3 regions of the Enterobacter cloacae complex sp. HYC033_NIDB genome follow, and region 1 is predicted to be linked to each of the others. Evidence: predicted binding sites of a transcription regulator. Region 1 holds the regulator's gene; each other region holds the start of a gene.
What was found. The regulator LexA, encoded in region 1, represses DNA repair genes until DNA is damaged. The targets are predictions, from matches to a motif close to TNCTGTATGTACATACAGNA.
Positions count from the first base shown of each region.

Region 1 (7,408 bases):
ACCCTTCCCTGATACGGTGTTGATGAAATCACACAGGAACTCGTAGCTGTCCTGGTCGTCTATGCCGATACGAGTTTTGACCGTGACCGGGATAGAGACGACGTCGCGCATCGCTTTGATACAGTCCGCCACCAGATGTGCATTACCCATCAGACACGCGCCGAACATACCGTTTTGCACACGGTCGGACGGGCAACCGACGTTGAGGTTAATCTCGTCATAGCCGCGTTCTTCAGCCAGCTTCGCGCACTGCGCCAGCGCAGCCGGATCGCTGCCACCCAGTTGCAGCGCAACCGGATGCTCCTCTTCGCTGTACGCCAGATAATCGCCCTTGCCGTGAATAATTGCGCCGGTAGTGACCATTTCGGTATACAGCAGCGTATGGCGGGAGAGCTGACGCAGGAAATAGCGGCAGTGTCTGTCCGTCCAGTCGAGCATTGGCGCAATGGAGAAACGGTGTGCAGGGAAAGCGGTCTGGAATTCTGACGACATGGCGAAGTTTTAAGCATCTGGTGGAAAAGGGGCGCTACTATAGCACAAAGAAAAGCCGGAGGCGCAGCGCCTCCGGTGTACTTTAGAACGTCATGCTCAACTGTGCCCCTGCGCCCCAGGTCTCGTCTTCGCCATAAAGCCCCATCAGGTCAACGTGGACGGAGTTGAACGGCGCGAAACCGACACCGCCGGTAAAGACGTTGCTGTCGTTCCCTTTCATATCCGCACGATAACCGGCGCGTACTGCCAGCCAGCTCAGCGGCGTGACTTCGGCACCAACGCCAACGTACTGGGAGGTGTCTTCGCTTTTAAAGCCCTTGGTTTCGGTCAGATCGCCATCTGCGGTCAGCGTGACCAGATCGTTGTGCCAGGCGGCCCCGGCAGTGACCAGCGGACGGATCTGATAGGTGTCTTTATAACTCACCACCTCTCCCGTGCGCCCATTGCGAATGCGGATATCTTTGGTATCGATATCGCGCGACATCAGGTTTTGCCCGCTCACGCCGACCGTCCAGTTTTCACCAAAATCAGCAGCAATACCGGCATCGACGTTGAAGCCAGTGTCGTCGGTACGGTAGCGGCTGTCGTTCCACTTATTACTGTCGTAATCGTAGATTGAGGTGGTGTAGTTATAGAGCCAGGTTTTTTGCAACTTCGGCGTGACGCCAACGGAAACCGGAACGCCGCCAAGATCGAACTGACGGGCCACCGCAATACCGTAGTCGGACACAATCGCCCCCCGACCAGACGCCGTAGAGTTAAGGTTTTTGGTGATCTGATCGGTACCGTTTAGCGCGGCATCCAGCGCCACACCGGCAGCCACCGCATCGCTTCGTTGTATACCGCGCAGATAATCAATGTCCTGCTGATCGATTGAAGAGCTGACCCGGCCATGGGCATAGCCTTTTGCCATAAAGGCCACGGAAAGAATATCGTTAGGGATACTGACGGCAATCCCCGCCCCTGCGGTGGCGTGTGCGGTCTTGCCTTTCAGGTAGTCCAGTTCATCAGCGAGATCTTTCGCTGCGCCCTGGAACTGATTGATCGAACCTAATGGATTGGTGATAACTTCAATGGGGGTCAGACTATCAACCACATCCTTGTAATGATTGATTTTGTCGTTAATGGTATCAATCTCGTCCTGAAGATTGTCTTCATCGGTCACCTGCACGCCAACGGACGGCAAAATGACCGTCACATCATCCTCTGGCTTAGATTTTGCCAGTAACGCGGGGTTGATTAACGCCCCGCTGCCATAGCTCCCTGCCGCGACACCCGTTCCGCCCATTGCGTCGCTACGCGCTTCCGTCCAGGTATTGGCTGCTCCCGCCTGATTTGCCATAAAAAAGGAGACAGCGATGCTAACCATCGAAAATTTAAAATGTTTTTTCACAGTGTGCTCGTAAATAGTTTGTTATTAGTTAACCCTGTCTGTTATCACCCAAACAGGAACGAACTTTTGCTGTGAATAAGTGCAAAAAGACCCGCTATTTCCTTAAGTTAAATTCCATCCCGGCCTGTTGTAATATGTGACGACCATCAATATTTATAGAAGAGGAAATTATTTTCGCCCAGGTTTTCCATCGTGCGGCCCAAAAAACTGAGGCGGATGGTCGACCCAGCGGTCTTCGCGCGTCGCGGCATACACCGGATTGAGCGGATAGTAGATGCGGTTATGTTTTTTATTGGCCTCACCCACCACCAGTAAGCGCACCTCTTCATCGGTATTGTTGATAAAGGTATGACACACGCCCGTCCCGGCTGGAAATCCCACGCTGTCTCCGGGTTCGAGCTTCCATAAATAGCCATTGATCCAGGCCTCAGGGTAACCCTCCAGAACGTAAACAAACTCCTCTTCGTCGCTTTCCGCATGCGGATAAGACGTACGGCGTCCGGGTGGCAGCCGTTCATGGTGAATACCAATGCGGCCGAGACCCAGCCTGCGGGCCAGCGGCGCGCCAACAGAAAAACGTTCGTTGCTGTCAGGATACGTTGCGTCATCAGCGCCTTCCACGTCCCGCCAGTGCCGAATACAGTCAGGTCTTTTCATTTTGCGATCTCCTGATTTGCGATGCGTCAGGTATAGCACAGCCTGGCGGATCTCGGTGTTTTTAGCAGAACATGGTAAAGTGAGTGTTTTCACCCCTTACCATATCCGAGGTGCCCGATGGACAAGTCCACAAAAGAGCTGTTAGCGCAAGCTGAAAAGCTGTGCGCGCAACGCAATGTGCGCCTGACCCCGCAGCGCCTTGAGGTACTGCGTCTGATGAGCCTGCAACAGGGTGCCATCAGCGCCTACGATCTGCTCGATCTGCTGCGTGAAAGCGAGCCGCAGGCAAAACCGCCGACCGTTTATCGGGCGCTGGATTTTCTGCTGGAGCAAGGGTTTGTGCATAAAGTGGAATCAACAAACAGCTATGTGCTGTGCCATCTTTTTGACCAGCCAACTCACACGTCCGCCATGTTTATCTGCGATCGCTGTGGTGTGGTGAAGGAAGAGTGTGCGGAAGGTGTGGAAGATATTATGCATACGCTGGCAGCCAGAATGGGCTTTGCGCTGCGCCATAACGTGATTGAAGCCCACGGCTTATGTTCTGCCTGCGTGGAGGTGGAGTCATGCCGCCATCAGGATGCCTGTCAGCACGATCACTCTATCCTGGTCAAGAAAAAGCCGCGTTAAAGCCAAAGAAAAAGGCGGCTCAGGGCCGCCCTTGGGGATAGTGCCGGTTACCAGCGGTAGTCGTTACGGGTTTCCCAGTCTTTGACTTCATTTTCCGCCTGATCTTTTTCGTAACCGTAGCGCTCCTGGATTTTACCTACCAGCTGATCGCGCTTACCTTCAATGACGGTCATATCGTCATCTGTCAGCTTACCCCACTGTTCTTTCGCTTTACCTTTGAATTGCTTCCAGTTGCCGCCGATTTCGTCTTTATTCATAATCGTGTCCTCGTGTTAAGCGTCTATGAGTATCGTCCGCTTCGTTCTTTTCTGCTGGACGTGATTATTATTGTAGTTAAGGATTCGGCAGTTGTTTTTATATTCGGAATCTTTAACCGTTACGATATATCGTGCGGGGCTGGAAACCAGGTATTGTTTCGCCAGTGACGATGCCAGATAACGGCCAGCGAAAGGCCACGCAGTGAGAGAAACACCGCCAGCGCCAGCCACAGACCATGATTGCCGAGATACGGCAGGGTTAGCAGCGTCAGGCCGAACCCCGCCGCCGCGACGGCCATGCTGTTGCGCATCTCCGCCCCTCGCGTCGCACCAATAAACATGCCGTCCAGCAAATAGCACCACACGCCCACCACCGGTAATACTACCTGCCAGAGGATGTAGCGATCGGCCAGCTCACGTAGCGCGGGCAACGAGGTGAGTAGCGCGACAATATGCCCACCAAAACAGGCGTACACCAGAGCAAAGACCAGCGCCACCAGGCCCGCCTGACGACAGGCAGCACGCCAGACCTCACGTAACTGGCCGCTTTCACGCGCGCCATAGGCCTGCCCTGAATGCGCCTCGACGGCGTAAGCAAAACCATCCAGCGCATAAGCGGTAAAGGTCAGTAACGTCATGAGCACTGCGTTGACTGCGACGATTTCAGGCCCAAGACGCGCACCAAAAACGGTTAATGCACCAAAGCAGAGTTGCAGCAGAAGCGAACGGAGCATGATGTCGCGATTAAGCGCCAGCAGCTTACGAATGTTGCCGCGCCAGGCCGATTTCAGCAGATCCAGGGTGATACCGCGCATCGCCAGCACGCGCCAGACCATCCCCAAACCGATCAGCAGCGTACCGTACTCGGCAATCGCCGTGGCCAGCGCCGCGCCCCGGACGTTCATGTGCAGCCCCATCACCAGCCAGAGATCGAGCACAATGTTAAGCAGGTTGCCCACCACCAGTAGGATCACCGGTGCGCGGGCGTACTGCACGCCCAGCAGCCAGCCCAGCAAGACCAGGTTTGCCAGTGAAGCGGGCGCGCTGAGCCAGCGAATTTCGAGGAACCGCCGGGCCTGTTCCAGTACGGCATCGCTGCCGCCTACAATATGGAGCGCAAGATCAATCAGCGGCGTACGCAACAGAACGATTAACGCGCCAGCACCGAATGCCAGAATGAGCGGCTGAACCAGCGCACGCGCCAGACGCAGAGGATCTTTTGCACCATACGCCTGGGCCGTCAGGCCTGTCGTACTCATGCGCAGAAAAAGCAGCAGCATAAAGAGGAAGCTGGTCGCCGTTGCGCCGATCGCGACGCCGCCAAGATAAATCGGCGAATCGAGATGCCCGATAACCGCCGTATCCACCAGCCCCAGCAGAGGAACGGTAATATTGGAAAAAATCATCGGTAGCGCAAGACGCCACAACGCCTTATCGGCAGAAGTTAGCAGTGCCATGGAAATTACCGGAATCAGAAAACAGGCCAGGCTGTAGAGGAACTACAGCCTGTCAGGAAGAGATTACAGCCATTCACCGTTGCGGATAACGCCGACCGCCAGCCCTTCAATAGAGAAGCTCTGCTCGCGGAGATCCACCACAATCGGGGAGAATTCATTGTTTTCAGGCAGAAGCTGCACGGTATTGCCTTGTTTTTTCAGGCGCTTAACCGTCACTTCATCATCAATGCGCGCCACCACGACTTGCCCGTTACGCACGTCCTGCGTTTTGTGTACCGCCAGCAGATCGCCATCCAGAATACCGATATCTTTCATGGACATTCCGCTAACGCGCAGCAGGAAATCGGCGCTCGGCTTGAACATGCCTGGGTCAACCTGATAGTGCCCTTCGATGTGCTGCTGCGCCAGCAGAGGTTCACCTGCGGCAACGCGGCCCACCAGCGGAATACCGCTCTCTTCTTCCACAAGCAGACGAATGCCGCGTGAGGCGCCGGAAACAATCTCAATCACGCCCTTACGCGCCAGCGCTTTAAGGTGCTCTTCGGCAGCATTAGGAGAACGGAAGCCCAGACGCTGCGCAATTTCTGCACGCGTGGGTGGCATACCCGTCTGGCCGATATGATCCCGAATGAGATCAAACACCTCTTGCTGCCTGGTCGTTAACGCTTTCATACCGCCCCCTGGGTGTATATACAGTTATGCTGTGAGTATATACAGTCAAAGGCGATTTTGGAACCAAAAACTGCACAAAAAACCAGGGACTTAATTATTCCTCGAGGCTCATCGGAAATGCGACCAAAGCAGCGTGACCCAGGTGATCGCCGCAGTGATAATCGCCAGCAGTACGGCAGCGGAACCCATGTCTTTCGCCCGGCCAGACAGTTCATGGAATTCCGACCCGATTCGGTCAACAACGGCCTCAATAGCGCTATTCAGAATTTCCACTATCATCACCAGAAGGACAGATCCGATGAGCAGTACGCGGGTGATAGCATCAACATCAAGGAAGCAGGCGATGACAACGGCAACGATTGCGGCAACCGCTTCCTGGCGGAAAGCGGCTTCATTAACCCATGCCGCGCGGAAACCTTTCCATGAATAACCGGCAGCTTTAATGATTCGAGTTAACCCAGTGGTATTATTGGCCATTAAAAGAACCTTTTATGATAAATAGCGTCTGTAACTAAAGCCGCAGCGCGTTTTGCTGCAACCTGAAGTATGACGGGTAACAACAGAAATTTTGCGCGCTTTCTGTTATCCTTGCGCCGCAATTGCATTATTAACCAGAGGCTTTACATCGTTTATGTCCGGCTGGCCACGAATTTACTACAAATTACTTAATTTACCATTAAGCGTACTGGTAAAAAGTAAGTCTATCCCAGCAGAACCTGCGCTGGAATTAGGGCTCGATACGTCGCGCCCTATTATGTACGTTTTGCCTTATAACTCGAAGGCAGACCTGCTGACGCTTCGCGCTCAATGTCTGGCGCACGATTTACCTGACCCGCTCGAACCGCTGGAAGTCGACGGTACGCTGCTGCCGCGCTACGTGTTCATCCATGGCGGACCGCGCGTGTTCACCTATTACACGCCGAAAGAAGAGTCCATTAAGCTGTTCCATGATTACCTTGATCTGCACCGCAGCAACCCCGATCTGGACGTGCAGATGGTGCCGGTGTCGGTGATGTTTGGCCGCCGTCCGGGGCGTGAAAAAGGGGAAGAGAACCCGCCGCTGCGTATGCTCAACGGCATTCAGAAGTTCTTCGCCGTCTCCTGGCTAGGACGCGACAGCTTTGTCCGCTTCTCACCTTCCGTTTCACTGCGCCGCATGGCGGATGAACACGGCACTGACAAAATCATTGCGCAAAAGCTGGCGCGCGTTGCGCGTATGCACTTTGCACGTCAGCGTCTGGCGGCCGTTGGGCCACGTCTCCCGGCGCGTCAGGATCTGTTCAACAAGCTGCTGGCTTCCAAAGCGATTGCCCGTGCCGTAGAAGATGAAGCGCGCAGCAAGAAAATTTCGCACGAGAAAGCGCAGCAGAACGCAATCGCGCTGATGGAAGAGATCGCCGCGAACTTCTCCTACGAGATGATTCGCCTCTCTGACCGTATCCTCGGCTTTACGTGGAACCGCCTCTATCAGGGGATTAACGTCCACAACGCCGAGCGCGTGCGTCAGTTAGCGCACGACGGCCACGAAATTGTCTATGTGCCCTGCCACCGCAGCCACATGGACTACCTGTTGCTCTCTTACGTGCTCTATCACCAGGGGCTGGTGCCGCCGCATATTGCTGCCGGTATCAACCTGAACTTCTGGCCAGCAGGCCCGATATTCCGCCGTCTGGGTGCGTTCTTCATTCGTCGTACCTTCAAAGGTAACAAGCTCTACTCCACCGTCTTCAGGGAGTATCTGGGCGAGCTGTTCAGCCGCGGTTATTCCGTGGAGTACTTTGTTGAAGGTGGTCGCTCGCGTACCGGTCGTCTGCTCGATCCGAAGACCGGCACGCTGTCGATGACCATTC
Region 1 covers NZ_CP115123.1:1,098,609-1,106,016, reverse strand. The annotation lists gene dusA (tRNA dihydrouridine(20/20a) synthase DusA) at 1-492, opposite strand, end outside; gene O1721_RS05250 (conjugal transfer protein TraF) at 575-1,861, opposite strand; gene O1721_RS05245 (cupin domain-containing protein) at 2,054-2,542, opposite strand; gene zur (zinc uptake transcriptional repressor Zur) at 2,660-3,172, shown strand; gene O1721_RS05235 (CsbD family protein) at 3,220-3,429, opposite strand; gene dinF (MATE family efflux transporter DinF) at 3,549-4,886, opposite strand; gene lexA (transcriptional repressor LexA) at 4,950-5,558, opposite strand; gene O1721_RS05220 (diacylglycerol kinase) at 5,667-6,035, opposite strand; gene plsB (glycerol-3-phosphate 1-O-acyltransferase PlsB) at 6,190-7,408, shown strand, end outside.

Region 2 (7,408 bases), 1.9 Mb from region 1:
CGTACCACGCGCAAACTGTCGCTGACCCACGCCGGGGAGCAACTTTACCAGACCGCTGGTTCAGCCTTTGATGCGCTCGATACCGGGCTGACCAGACTGGCGCATTACCGCCAGACGCCATCCGGCACGGTGCGCATTAATGCCAGCCAGCACGCCATCGAAAAATGCCTGCTGCCAAAGCTCGCTATCTTCAAACAGCGTTACCCGGATATCCGTCTGGAATTGATGAATGAGAGCCGGTTCGTGGATATCATTGCCGAGCGATTCGACGCGGGCGTCCGGCTTGGGCCGGAGGTGGGACAAGGAATGATTGCCGTGCGCATCACGCCCGATATGGAGATGGCTGTGGTTGCCGCTCCGGCGCATTTTCGGCGCTATGGTTTCCCGCAGACGCCCGCCGATCTGGATGCTCATCCCTGCATTGCCTACCAGTTTGCCGACGGTAACCACTATCAATGGGAGCTTGTTCAGGACGGGAAGCATGTTACTCACCGCCCGGAGGGGCAATGGGCCTTTTCCGACAGCTACATGGAGGCCGAAGCGGCCCGGCTGGGACTCGGGTTGGCCTATGTCCCGGTTGAGCTGGTGGCTGACGATCTGGAGCGTGGCACGCTTATACGCGTCTTACAGCGCTACAGCCTGCGGATGGACGGACTGTACCTCTATTATCCACACCGCAACGTATCCCCGGCGTTGAGAGCGGTGATTGATACGCTGAAAATTTAGGGTGCCTCTTCGCTACGGTCTATACAGCCCCTACGTTTGTGATACGCTACTATTTTATATAGCGCAGCTCAACTAAGGCTCTGAAATGACAAAAATAATGCCAGAATATACGGTAGTTGACTTATCACGTTGGGCAAGAAAGGAACACTTTGAAGTATTTCAGGGCTTTGCTCAATCTACATTTAACCAAACGGTTCAGCTGGACATTACCGTGCTGCTAAAGCATATCAAAGAGGTTGGCTGGAAATTTTATCCTGCGATTATTTCCCTTATTTCTGACGTCGTAAACCGGCATCCGGAATTCCGTATGGCCATGAAGGATGATGAGCTTGTAATATGGAATGAGGTTCATCCAAGCTATACCCTTTTCCATAAAGAAACGGAGACATTTTCATCGTTATGGAGTCATTACGATGGAAATATTCACCATTTTCAGCGCGTTTATGCAGAAGATGTTGCCCGCTATGGCAATATCCTTGCTTACTGGCCTAAAGAAGAATCCCGGGAGAATATATTCTTCATATCGGATATTCCGTGGGTCAGTTTTAGCAGTTTTAACGTCAACGTCGCTAACATGCGGAATTTTTTTGCGCCCATGTTCACGTTTGGAAAATACTATAACCAGGATGGAAAGGTCTTGTTGCCTTTCGCCGTTCAGGTCCATCATTCTGTCTGTGACGGTTTCCATGTGGCCAGGCTGATCAACGAGTTACAAGAGTTGTGTGATAATTTACCGCACCATTCAGAGGCGCCCAACGTGTGATTCACGTGTTTTTAACATACGCCTGACGAGGGGAAATAATGGAACCGAATTTTACGCCAGAACAGATTGAAATGATTAACCGCATTGTTTTCGAGCAGATCGAGATCATGCATGAGAAAGTAGCTGAAATAATCGCAGATACAGAGACGGTGGCGCATCAGCGCCTGAAGGATAACCGGATCACTACGACAGATTTCTATCCTGCAAATAAAAACTTCCTGATGATGACCCTTGTACAGGATCTGATAGATAAAGTGCACGGGGGCGATAAGGACCTGGCCAAAACAATGATAACCATGGAAGCAAAAAGGCTGAATATCAGCGTAAACGTTGAGGCGGACAAATCAAGATAACAGGACGTATTTTCAGGGTTACGGTTGATGAATATAAGGTTCAGCCGACCTTAATAAAGCCGCGAGCCGTTTCCGGCCCGCGGCGGCAGGACAGGTGATGAGACGTTCTGACGATCAGGCGGCTTTGACGGCCCGGATTTTTTTGCTGCTGTCCGCATCTGATGCTGTTTTATCCGTTTCAGCATTGAGCTCGGGAAGCTTGCTGGTACGCAGGATATGCTGCACGGACTCTTTCTGCTCGGCGAGATAAAGACCAAGGTTCTCCGCCTGCGTTTCATCCATCTGCATTCCGCTTTGCAACAGCCAGTCGGTAAACGCTTCTGCCATATCGAGCAGTTTGTCGTGAGCGTCAGCCTCTTTCTTACTGGCAAATGTCATTTTTTCTTCACCTTTTCTTACGACAACAAATTTTGTTTCAACAGCCATTGTGTACCCCCGTATACTGTAATTATATACAGTGTAGCAGTTGTGACGTTGTGTTGCAGCAAAAATGTGCGAGCCTGGCCTGCACAACGGGTGGACAAGCCAGGTGCTGTTATCGGTACAGCGTTTTTTCGGCAATCGGGATCAGCAAAGTGGACTGCCATTCCGCCAGCGTCAGCTGGGCAAGTTTACCCAGCGCGGTGTAGAACGGATGGGCCGCGTTTTCAACGAATACGCTAAGGAAACGCGTGCTCCATGGCAGCAGATGCCAGGCAAGAAGCTGGTCGCGTTCTGTTTCGCGACCGTTCTCGGCAAGCCATGCCGCCAGCATCAGCAACGTTCCGAAATGATCTTCAGGCTCATTCTGCTGCATCTCAAAGGCGATATGGTTTTCACGCATCCACTGACGCAACGCGAGGGTCGAATCGCCAAACAGCACGGACTCGCGATCAAGCCAGACCGAGCCCCACGGGGGGGCGGGCAGGGCATACGGGCCAATAAACAGACGCTGCCAGGCGTCTTTCAACGCTTCATCCGATGGGGTCTTAAACATACTGGCGACAGGCAGCAGATTTTCCTCCGCCAGCGGCCAGTCCTGAACCCAGTCACCTGCGGTCAGGGCACTCACCAGCGGCGCGGTCTGCTCGCTGTCTGGAGCGAAATAAAACAGCGCGCCCAGTACCCGGGCGCTGAACGCGAACGATTCGCGGTGTGAGACGTCATTCATTACAACTTTCCTTACTTGCGCGCGGGTAGCCCCGCGCACCTGTGTTAACCTGCAATTGCTAACCCTGCGGTCATATGCAGACCATAAAATAGCCCACGGCCAATCAGTTCACCCAGCGCCACCAGCACGACACCTGCAAACAGGCCGAGCGTTTTTGGCTCCTGACGACGAATCAGCGGGCAGATCCAGCAGCCTAAACCCGCCGCCAGCAACGCGATGCGCCATACCTGAAGCGAACCATAATCCGGAAGCAGGGCGTTAGCCTGCTGGATGGAACTCTGTATTGTCCCCAGCGTATTGCTTTGCAACACGACGACCGCCACGCAGACGATAAGTGCCAGTGCGCTGACTGACGCGGCAAGAGTACTTTTGAATGTCACGTTTGCAACGCGCAGCAGCAGCGCGGCCAGCAGAGGACCAGCCAGAACCATCGTCAGGAAGAAGCTCAGCGTGGTGTAACCCGTATACCAGGTCGGGACAGTCTCAATCTGATAGACCCGGGTCATCGCCCAGACAAAAACGATGCCCAGGATCTGGCTGACAACCAGCCAGATTTTGCCCAAAGCTGGGGGCATTTTACCGATAACCGACACCAGCCACCAGAAACCGCCCACGGCAAAGAAGATCGAACCCGCCGCGATCTCATTACTCAGCGCTGACGCGCCCACGCGGTTAAGCGAGTTGAAGGCACGCAGCGGGGAGCCAAGATGCAGTACCGAGGCCATAAACCCAATACCCATTACCAGCCAGAGAAAAAACAGGCTGCGCACGATGCGCATGCTGGCCTTGTCATCATTTTCCTTAAGCCAGACGAAGCCCATCACGATTAACGCGCCGGCCACGCACTGCCCGAAAACGGTGAAGATCACCAGCGGCCATTCATGCCATCCACTTCCCATCTCACACCTCCTTCGGGTTTGCCAGGTAGCCGGTGGTGTCACCCGTCGGACGGCTGTTGGCGTTAGGTTTAATCACAATACTCGGCTTCGTGAAGTGCGCAGACGGCAGCGGCGCGACGGCAGCAAGCTGACCGTGTTTTTTGCGCAGCTCCTCAATCGGGCCAAAGTCCAGCGCGCGCAGCGGGCAGGATTCGACGCAGATGGGCTTTTTACCGTCCGCCACGCGGCTGTGGCAGCCGTCGCACTTGGTCATGTGGCCTTTGGCGGCATTGTACTGCGGCGCGCCGTACGGGCAGGCCATGTGGCAGTAGCGACAGCCGATGCAGACATCCTCGTCCACCACCACAAAACCGTCGTCGCGCTTGTGCATTGCCCCGCTCGGGCAGACCTTGGTGCAGGCCGGATCTTCGCAGTGGTTGCAGGCAATCGACAGGTAATAGGCGAAGACATTCTGATGCCAGACGCCGTTGTCCTCCTGCCAGTCGCCGCCCGCATATTCATAAATACGCCGGAAGCTGACGTCCGGGGTCAGGTCTTTGTAATCCTTGCAGGCCAGCTCGCAGGTTTTACACCCGGTGCAGCGGCTGGAATCAATAAAAAATCCATACTGGGTAGTCATCGGTTAATCCTTATGCCTTCTCGATCTGCACCAGGTTCGTGTGCTGCGGGTTGCCCTTCGCCAGCGGTGACGGGCGGTGCGTGGTCAGGGTATTGATGCAGGAGCCGTGATCGACACGATCGCCATTCATGTTGGCGTCATGCCAGGCGCCCTGGCCCATCGCGCTTACGCCGGGCATGATGCGCGGGGTGACTTTCGCGGCAATACGCACTTCGCCGCGGTCGTTGAAGACGCGCACCATATCCCCGTTTTTGATTCCACGTTGCTCCGCATCCACAGGGTTAAGCCACACCTCCTGGCGACAGGCGGCCTGGAGCACATCCACGTTGCCGTAGCTGGAGTGGGTACGGGCTTTAAAGTGGAAACCGAACAGTTGCAGCGGGAATTTGCTGCGCTCGGGCGCGTCCCAGCCTTCAAAGGTTGAGGTATAGACCGGCAGCGGGGTGATGGTTTCGTCTTTTTGCAGTTCCCAGGTTGCCGCAATATCCGCCAGCTTGCTGGAGTAGATCTCGATTTTGCCCGACAGGGTTTTCAGCGGATTGGCATCCGGATCGTCACGGAATTTTTTATAGGCCACAAAATGTCCGTTAGGATCTTTGCGCTTATAAATACCCATTTTTTTCAGCGCATCGTAGGATGGCAGCAGCGGATCTTTGGCGACCATTTTGGCGTACAGGTAGCGCAGCCACTGCTCCTGCGTACGGCCTTCGGTGAATTTCTGATGGATATCCGGTCCGAGGCGTTTCGCCACTTCACTCATGATCCAGTAGATGGGCTTGCGCTCGAACTTCGGGGCGGTAACCGGCTGGAGAAAAATCAGGTATCCCATGTTGCCGGCGTAATCGTTGGGGATGATATCTTCCTGCTCGACGGTCATCAGGTCCGGCAGAACAATATCGGCATACTTCGCAGACGAGGTCATAAAGTTGTCGATGACGACGATCGTTTCGCACTTGTTCTCATCCTGCAAAATGTCGTGAGTTTTGTTGATATCGGAATGCTGGTTGATGATGGTATTACCCGCGTAGTTCCAGATGAACTTGATCGGCACATCGAGCTTATCTTTGCCGCGTACGCCGTCGCGCAGGGCGGTCATCTCCGGTCCACGCACGATGGCATCCGTCCAGCTGAAGCAGGAGATTTGCGTTTTCACCGGATTTTCCGGCAGCGGCATGCGTTCGATGGTGATGGTGTAGGTCGATTCGCGCGCGCCGCTGTTGCCGCCGTTAATGCCGACGTTGCCGGTCAGGATCGGCAGCATGGCGATGGCGCGGGACGTTTGCTCCCCGTTAGCCTGACGCTGTGGGCCCCAGCCCTGGCAAATGTAGGCCGGTTTCGCCGAACCGATTTCACAGGCCAGCTTAATGATGCGATCGGCAGGGATGCCCGTTATGCGAGACGCCCACTCAGGGGTTTTCGCGGTTTTGTCATCACCCTGGCCGAGAATATAGGCTTTGTAATGACCATTAGCCGGTGCGCCTTCCGGCAGGGTTTTTTCGTCATAACCCACGCAGTATTTATCGAGGAAAGGTTGATCGACCAGATTTTCATTAATCAGCACCCACGCAATACCTGCCACCAGCGCGGCATCGGTGCCCGGACGAATCGGGATCCACTCGTCTTCACGCCCTGCGGCAGTGTCGGTATAGCGCGGATCGATAACGATCATCCGCGCGTTTGACCGTTCGCGCGCCTGCTCAAGGTAGTAAGTGATCCCGCCGCCGCTCATGCGCGTTTCCGCCGGATTACATCACGACCAGTTTGGTGTTTTCGATATCCGATGTGCTGTTGCCGTCGTTGCTGCCGTAGGTGTAGGGCATTGCGCAGGCGATCTGCGCGGTGCTGTAGGTGCCGTAGTGGCTGAGGAAGCCGCCGTAGCAGTTCATCAGGCGCGCGACCAGCGAGGCATAAGGGGAGGAGCGGGTGATGTTGCCGCCTACAATTCCGGAGGAGTAGTTAATGTAGACCGCTTCGTTGCCGTATTTTTCGACCACGCTTTTCAGGCTCGCGGCGATGGTGTCCAGCGCTTCTTCCCAGGTGATACGCTCAAACTTGCCTTCTCCGCGTTTGCCCACGCGTTTCATCGGATAGTTCAGACGGTCTGGGTGATTAATGCGACGGCGAATTGAACGGCCTCGCAGACAGGCGCGAACCTGATGGTTGCCGTAAATATCCTCGCCGGTATTATCCGTTTCAACCCAGTAGACTTCGTCATCGCGAACGTGCATCCGCAGGGCGCAGCGGCTACCGCAGTTCACCGAGCAGGCGCCCCAGACGACTTTGTCTTCTGCGGGCTGAATAGCGGTCTGCACAGCGGCGGCGGCGCTTTTCAGACCAAAAGGTAATGCGATCCCACCGGCGGCAAGCGCCAGAGATCCTATGGCAGTAGATTTAACCAGAGTTCGACGGCTTATACCGCCGTGATGTTCAACTTCGGACATAACTCACCCCATCATTGTTAATAATTATTTTCACCCGTGACTACAACCGGGCTAATGATGGGGGGAGTGTTACTTATTTAGAGGTATTAAATATTAATCCTCGTCAAATCAGGGGAATTGAGTGGGAAAATCATTGCGGCTCAGCGGGCGCATTCTCTTGCGTACCTGCGCCGCTCACCGGGTAGTTGCCGCTACTGGTGCGGGTGTACAAAATTTTGAAAGTATCGTTGGCACAATGCCCAACGACCTGCGCATCCGGCTGATCGGCCTGATCGTTCGGGACGATGTTCAGGGTAAAGCCAGACTCCGGTACGCCGTTGTTGATAATCTTCTGCTGAATGTCGCTTTTCACGCGCTCGCAGGAGTCCGGGGCCGCAAGAAGAGCGGGTGAAGCACTCATTAACAGCAGGGCGGTAATCCAGGGTAACCGTTTCATCTGTAGCTCCTTTTCACTGTG
Region 2 covers NZ_CP115123.1:2,981,101-2,988,508, forward strand. The annotation lists gene O1721_RS14410 (LysR family transcriptional regulator) at 1-726, shown strand, start outside; gene catA (type A chloramphenicol O-acetyltransferase) at 812-1,489, shown strand; gene O1721_RS14420 (hypothetical protein) at 1,528-1,842, shown strand; gene O1721_RS14425 (YebG family protein) at 1,957-2,268, opposite strand; gene dmsD (Tat proofreading chaperone DmsD) at 2,378-2,992, opposite strand; gene O1721_RS14435 (dimethyl sulfoxide reductase anchor subunit family protein) at 3,037-3,891, opposite strand; gene O1721_RS14440 (DMSO/selenate family reductase complex B subunit) at 3,893-4,510, opposite strand; partial or broken gene ynfE (selenate/tellurate reductase subunit YnfE) at 4,521-6,951, opposite strand; gene O1721_RS14450 (DUF1161 domain-containing protein) at 7,082-7,387, opposite strand.
Region 2: O1721_RS14425 (YebG family protein) is a predicted target of LexA. The motif match lies at 2,283-2,302, and genes of this name have one in related genera.

Region 3 (7,408 bases), 2.2 Mb from region 1:
CAGCCTGGCACCTGATCACCGCCGACGGTCAGGGCATTACGCTGATTAACATCGGCGTTGGCCCGTCGAATGCGAAAACCATCTGCGACCATCTGGCGGTACTGCGCCCGGACGTCTGGCTGATGATCGGCCACTGCGGCGGCCTGCGTGAAAGCCAGCTGATTGGCGATTACGTCCTCGCCCACGCTTATCTGCGTGACGACCATGTCCTTGACGCGGTTCTGCCGCCGGATATTCCTATCCCGAGTATCGCTGAAGTGCAGCGCGCCCTGTACGACGCCACTAAAGAGGTGAGCGGCATGCCGGGTGAAGAGGTGAAGCAGCGCCTGCGTACCGGTACGGTCGTCACCACCGACGATCGTAACTGGGAGCTGCGCTATTCCGCCTCCGCCCTGCGTTTCAACCTCAGCCGTGCGGTCGCAATCGATATGGAAAGCGCCACCATTGCCGCCCAGGGCTACCGCTTCCGCGTCCCTTACGGCACGCTGCTGTGCGTGTCCGATAAACCGCTGCACGGCGAGATCAAACTGCCGGGCCAGGCGAACCGTTTTTACGAAGGGGCGATCTCAGAGCATCTTCAGATTGGCATTCGCGCCATCGATTTACTGCGTGCAGAGGGCGACAAACTGCATTCCCGCAAGCTGCGCACCTTCAATGAGCCACCGTTCCGCTGATAACAAGGACCCACTCACCCGGCCTGGGATTCCGTAGGTCGGGTAAGCGGAGCGCCACCCGACAATTTCACGAACGCAGAAAAGCAAAAAGCCTGCTTTAAAAGCAGGCTTTTTAAATTTGGCTCCTCTGACTGGACTCGAACCAGTGACATACGGATTAACAGTCCGCCGTTCTACCGACTGAACTACAGAGGAATCGTTGTGGAGGCTTATCTTAGCGGCGAAAAAACTTTTGTCAAACCTGATCTCAGGCAAAAGCGTTTGTTTGATGATTCTGTCGTCATTTTGTTGTAAATCCAAACATAATTTTATGGAAAATACTTTGCAGGATACGCATTTCTGCCCCATCATTTGAAATGGAGTTTCAACTTTCTCGCTAAGGTCCATTTTGAACGTCACCGCACCCCTACGCCAGGCGATTATGCGCACGCCCTGGTATGCAAAACGTAAGAGCTATCGAGTTCTGTTCTGGCGTGAAATCACCCCCCTTGCCGTGCCTATTTTCCTGGAGAATACCTGCGTCCTGCTAATGGGGGTGCTGAGCACCTTTCTGGTGAGCTGGCTCGGTAAAGAAGCCATGGCCGGGGTAGGGCTGGCGGATAGTTTCAACATGGTTGTGATGTCCTTCTTTGCCGCTATCGATCTCGGTACGACGGTGGTGGTGGCGTTTAGCCTGGGCAAGCTTGATCCGAAGCGTGCCCGCGAAGCGGCCAGACAGTCGCTAATGATCATGACCCTCTTTTCGATCATCCTTGCGGCGGTTATCCATTATTACGGCAAAGAAATTATCGACATTGTCGCGGGAGAAGCGACCAGCGAGGTGAAGGATCTGGCTCTCACCTACCTGGAAATGACGGTGCTGAGTTATCCGGCGGCTGCCATCGCGCTGATTGGTAGCGGTGCGCTTCGTGGAGCAGGAAATACCAAAATTCCGCTGCTGATCAACGGCGGCATGAACATCCTGAATATCATTATCAGCAGCGTTTTGATTTACGGCGTCTTTTCCTGGGAGGGGCTGGGCTTTGTCGGCGCGGGTTTGGGGCTAACCATTTCCCGCTATATTGGTGCGGCGGCGATAATTGGCGTACTGATGGCGGGAATTACGCCATCGCTGCGCCTGACGCTGAAAAGCTATTTCCGTCCGCTTAACTTCGCCATTATCTGGGAAGTGATGGGGATCGGGATTCCGGCCAGCATCGAATCCGTGTTGTTTAACGGTGGGAAACTGCTGACGCAGATGTTTGTTGCCGGGATGGGAACGGACGTCATCGCCGGCAACTTTATTGCCTTCTCCATCGCCTCGCTCATTAACCTGCCGGGAAACGCGCTGGGGTCGGCGTCGACGATCATCACCGGCAGACGCCTCGGAAAGGGGCAGATAGGGCAGGCGGAACGGCAACTTCGGCACGTCTTCTGGCTTTCAACTATTGGACTGACGGCGATTGCGTGGGGAACTGCGCCTTTTGCCGGGCTGATGGCCTCGTTCTATACGCATGAAAATGACGTGAAAGAGGTCGTGAAGGTGCTCATTTGGCTCAACGCGGCGTTTATGCCAATTTGGGCCGCGTCCTGGGTACTTCCTGCCGGGCTGAAAGGGGCGCGCGATGCCCGGTTTGCGATGTGGGTCTCCATGCTCGGCATGTGGGGCTGTCGCGTTGTGGCGGGCTACACGCTGGGGGTAATGTTGGGTATGGGCGTTGTCGGCGTCTGGCTGGGGATGTTCCTTGACTGGGCCGTGCGCGGGGCGCTGTTCTACTGGCGCATGGTGAGCGGGCGCTGGCTGTGGAAATATCCGCGAAAAAAACCGGAGCAGGAGGTTTCGGAAACGGCAAGTGCCTGACAAATGTGCGAAGTGGAGAATAAATCGGCAAACGATTGAAAATCTGCATTCACCCTTTGACATCCTCAGGGCGCATCGATAATATGCGCCCCGTTCACACGATTCCTCTGTAGTTCAGTCGGTAGAACGGCGGACTGTTAATCCGTATGTCACTGGTTCGAGTCCAGTCAGAGGAGCCAAATTTAAAAAGCCTGCTTTTAGAGCAGGCTTTTTGCTTTTTTGCGTTCGTGAAATTGTCGGGTGGCGGCTTCACCTTACCCGACCTACGTGATAACAGTCCTGTAGGCCCGGTAAGCGCAGCGTCACCGGGCAACAGAGTGTGCGATTACTCGCCTTTAGCGTCGACGTTTTTGATTTCGCCCATCACTTTCAGCTTCTTGGAGATGTCGCGACGCTCTTTGGACAGCTCAGCGTTTTTGATGATGTAGTCATCAACGCGATCTTCATAATCGCTCTTCATGCTGGCGATGATGCCCTGAATAGCTTCAACGCTCATACCTGGCTTGATGTAGTCGCTCAGGTTGTCCAGCAGCAGGACACGTTTCTGGTTGTCACGGATCTTCTTCTCTACGTCCTGGATTTCGCGCTGTAGCTTGTTTTTGCGGCGGAACAGGCGGACGAACTCCAGAACATCCTGGAACGAAGGCTTGGTAGTTTCCATTTTTACACCCCTGATAATGTGAGATTCGGATTCGTTAAAGCAACCGTTTTAACAGACAGCGGCTGCGAATGACAATGAGTATATCGTTTAAAACCATCATAACCCTAATTGTTGCTGAATCGAAGCAGCAGGCATCACATACGCTTTTTATTTGCGCAGTGCCCGGCAAATCAGCTGCGATAACAACTCCAGCTGTCGCGCCAGCTCCATACTCAGCCAGACATAACCATGGATGGGCGTTTCCGCCACATTGTCTCCCTGGCGCTCATTCATCAGCTGTTTAAGCTCGGCGACGATTTCGTTCAGCCGCTCGCTGTTCGCCCGTATCGGCTGTGGGTTACCTTCATATAGCGCATGGGCGATGGTCAGCAGGGTTTGTTGCGTCATCTGCTGCGTCTCTTTCAGCGTATGCGCGTTGAGCATCAGAAGATGGCTGGGGCGTGAGGCCCAGTGGGCATTGATTTGCAGTTCAAGCATACAGACCAGATTACGGCTGACCGTCTGAATAGCTTCAAAAATGGCTTTCTGGATATGGGTTTCTTTGCTTGCCGGGGTAATCAACCCGCGCATTTTGACCACATCATTGAGGATTTTTTGCAGGTGCTTTTCCAGACGCGGGCGCTCAATCAGATTCGGCGAAAACCCGGCCTGGTAGACCCGGTTAAATGCCGTGACGTAGTTTGCCATCTGAATGCGCCAGTGCAGGAAGGCGCGCTGCGGCCAGATGCCGGTAAACAGCATGGCGAGCAACGAGCCGAGGATCACGTCCCCGCTTCGCCACAATGCGGTGGTCATATCGCCCGCCGGTGCGCCGACCACAACCGCGAGCGTAATGCCAATCAGCAGCGCCTGATACGGTTTCTTGCCAAGGGCAAGCCACCCGCAAAGAAACATCGCCACCGCGCACCACAGCAACATGAACGGAAACGAAATCAGCTCCAGCTTCAGGGCGATAAGCCCAAGCGCTGAGCCTAAAACGGTGCCGCCTATGCGTTCGAAAGCGCGCGGGACCACGTTCCCCCAGAATGAGATCGGCCCCATCACCACCACCAGCGTGATCAGCGGCCACGTCCCTTCCGGGATATCCAGCAGACGAACCAGTACGAAGGTCAACACAAACGCCAGCGCAATGCGGCAACCGTGCACCACGCGATAATGTTTGTATAACCGAATTTCAAAAGGGGTTAATGACTTGTCGGGGCGCACACCCGTCTCCAGCTCTACGGCAAACCACAATTGTACTGTGTTTTCAGCCGGGTGGATCGCGCCCGGCTGAAAAACCCTGCATTCCGCAGGATTATCCCACTTTGTGCTCTACCGGTACAAACATCTCAATATCCCAGTAGCCGTCAGCATTGCCATCGTTAAGATAACGTTCGAAGCAGGGTTTTGGTGCAATCTGGAATTTGTTGTCTTGCAGCAGGGAGTTGAAGAACTGATACCATGGAGTGGCGAAATCATGATTTTCGACGCGCGCGGCGGCAATAGCATACTCTCCGGCAGCAATTTCGGTCATCATCACCCCTTCGCTGTTTTCAGGAATAGTGAAATCGTCCGTTACCGTTACGGCGGTAACGCAGCGGAGCTTTTCTGCCGGCACGTCATCCGGATTGTCATAATAAACGGCCACCCACTCCTGCGGCTGAATATGACGCCCGTCTACCCACATGACCAGCTGTTCAAATCCCTGCTTGACCGTCTTTTCCCACGGCCCCACGAGATGAAAGCCAGCGATCGTACGTTTCTGTTGCTGCCTGATGCTGTAGTCCATGCTGCCTCCGTTCATTACTGTATATATATACACTGTAAAGCAGAATCGAGATTAACGGCAAACCAGGAGTGTTTATTATGTGAGCAGACTCGCAACACTGCCAGTCTGCCCAAAAAGGTCAGAGTTTATGATGCAGATAATCGCCAATACGGGAGAAAAGGCCGCCCTTTTCAACGCTTTCCAGCGTAACCAATGGCCAGTGCGCGACCACCTTGTCACGATCGTACAGCTGGATCTCCCCTACCCGCTGATGCGCGGCGATCGGCGCTTCCAGCTCTTTTTTATCCATCACGTATTTCGCCTTGATGTTCGGCACTTCCGATTTGGGTAATGCCAGCCAGAAGTCCTGATCCGTGCCCAGCGCGATCTGCTCTTTATCGCCGTACCAGATGCGCTCGGTTCCCACTTTTTTACCGTTATGCAGGATCTGCACCGTATCAAAATTTTGCTGTCCCCAGTGCAGCAGCTTGCGCGCCTGATCTTCACGTCCTTTCGGGCTGTCTGCCCCCATCACCACAGCAATCAGTCGACGCTGACCGTCCACCGCGGAGGCAATCAGGTTAAAGCCCGCGCCCGAGGTGTGACCCGTTTTCAGGCCATCCACGTTCATGGTCTTATCCCACAGCAGGCCGTTGCGGTTCTGCTGGGTGATGCCGTTCCAGGTCAGGCTCTTTTCGCTGTACATGTGATAGAACTCAGGCTCGCCGTGAATGATGGCCCGGGAAAGCACGGCGAGATCGTAAGCGGAGCTGTGCTGACCCGGTGCATCCAGCCCGTGTACGGTTTCGAAGTGGGTATCGCGCAGGTTCAGCTTTTCAACGTAGTCATTCATCATCCTGACGAACTGCGGCTGACCGCCCGCCACGTGATCCGCCAGCGCCACGCAGGCGTCATTGCCGGAATCAACAATCAGGCCGCGGCTGAGATCGCGCACGGAAACCCGATCGCCCTCCTTCAGAAACATCAGCGACGAACCGTCAAAGACCGGATTGCCTTTTGCCCATGCGTCACGTCCGACCGTCACAATGTCATCGGGGCTGATGCGGTGGCTATCAATGGCACGATCGACAACGTACCCCGTCATCAGTTTGGTCAGGCTCGCCGGATTACGCTGCTGATGTTCGTTGCCCGCCGTTAAGATTTGACCCGTGGTGTAATCCATCAATACCCAGGAGCCAGCCTGGATGGCAGGCGGCTGAGGTGAAAAATCCAGCGGCTCGGCAGCCAGCGCGGATGAAATACTCGAAACGAGTAAAGAAACAGCAATAAACAGACGGCGTTTCAACGGTATATCCTCAGGTCAGTAAAAATCGATGACCTTTTTACGGGAGTTCTGATGTCGTTACCTGCCTTAATTGCAAAAAAATGTGACAGCACGCAGATTTTTTCGGAACAAATCTCGCAAATTTCTTGCCTGACGGTGCTTTTTATTCGGACTGCTCACCCCAATCGTTTACCATAGAGAAGTCAATTTTTAACAGGATGAGATTACTGGTGTCTGACTCTGCCGCGCGCCCGACTTTTTTGTTCCACGATTACGAAACCTTTGGCACCCATCCGGCGCTGGACCGACCGGCGCAGTTTGCGGCTATCCGAACCGATGACGAATTTAACGTCATTGGCGAACCCGAGGTGTTTTACTGTAAGCCCGCCGATGACTATCTGCCGCAGCCGGGCGCGGTGATGGTAACGGGCATCACGCCTCAGGAAGCGCGGGATAAAGGCGTTAGCGAAGCAGAATTTGCCCGTCGCATCCACGACCTGTTCACGGTGCCCAATACCTGCGTGTTGGGTTATAACAACATCCGTTTTGACGATGAAGTGACGCGCAATATCTTCTACCGCAACTTCTACGATCCGTATGCCTGGAGCTGGCAGAACCGTAATTCACGCTGGGATTTGCTGGATATCATGCGCGCCTGCTATGCGCTGCGCCCGGAGGGGATTAACTGGCCGGAGAACGACGACGGCTTGCCGAGCTTCAGGCTCGAGCACCTGACGCGGGCCAACGGCATTGAGCACAGCAACGCCCACGACGCGATGGCAGACGTTTACGCGACCATCGCTATGGCGAAACTTGTAAAAACCGCGCAGCCGCGCCTGTTTGAGTATCTGTTGAGCCATCGCAGCAAGCAAAAGCTGATGACGCTAATTGACGTGCCGCAGATGAAACCGCTGGTGCATATTTCAGGGATGTTCAGTGCGTGGCGCGGGAATACAAGCTGGGTGGCGCCGCTTGCCTGGCATCCGGACAACCGTAACGCCGTCATCATGGTGGATCTCGCCGGAGATATCTCCCCGCTGCTTGAGCTCGACAGCGACACCTTACGTGAACGGCTCTATACGCCGAAAGAGGCGCTGGGTGACCTGCCAGCCGTACCGGTAAAACTGGTGCACATCAATAAGTGCCCGGTGCTGGCGCAGGCCAACACGCTGCGCCCGGAAGACGCCGACCGGCTGGG
Region 3 covers NZ_CP115123.1:3,805,410-3,812,817, forward strand. The annotation lists gene O1721_RS18325 (AMP nucleosidase) at 1-674, shown strand, start outside; tRNA gene O1721_RS18330 (tRNA-Asn) at 794-869, opposite strand; gene emmdR (multidrug efflux MATE transporter EmmdR) at 1,096-2,514, shown strand; tRNA gene O1721_RS18340 (tRNA-Asn) at 2,618-2,693, shown strand; gene O1721_RS18345 (DUF496 family protein) at 2,840-3,175, opposite strand; gene O1721_RS18350 (FUSC family protein) at 3,323-4,381, opposite strand; gene sbmC (DNA gyrase inhibitor SbmC) at 4,473-4,946, opposite strand; gene dacD (serine-type D-Ala-D-Ala carboxypeptidase DacD) at 5,065-6,237, opposite strand; gene sbcB (exodeoxyribonuclease I) at 6,429-7,408, shown strand, end outside.
Region 3: sbmC (DNA gyrase inhibitor SbmC) is a predicted target of LexA. The motif match lies at 4,962-4,981, and genes of this name have one in related genera.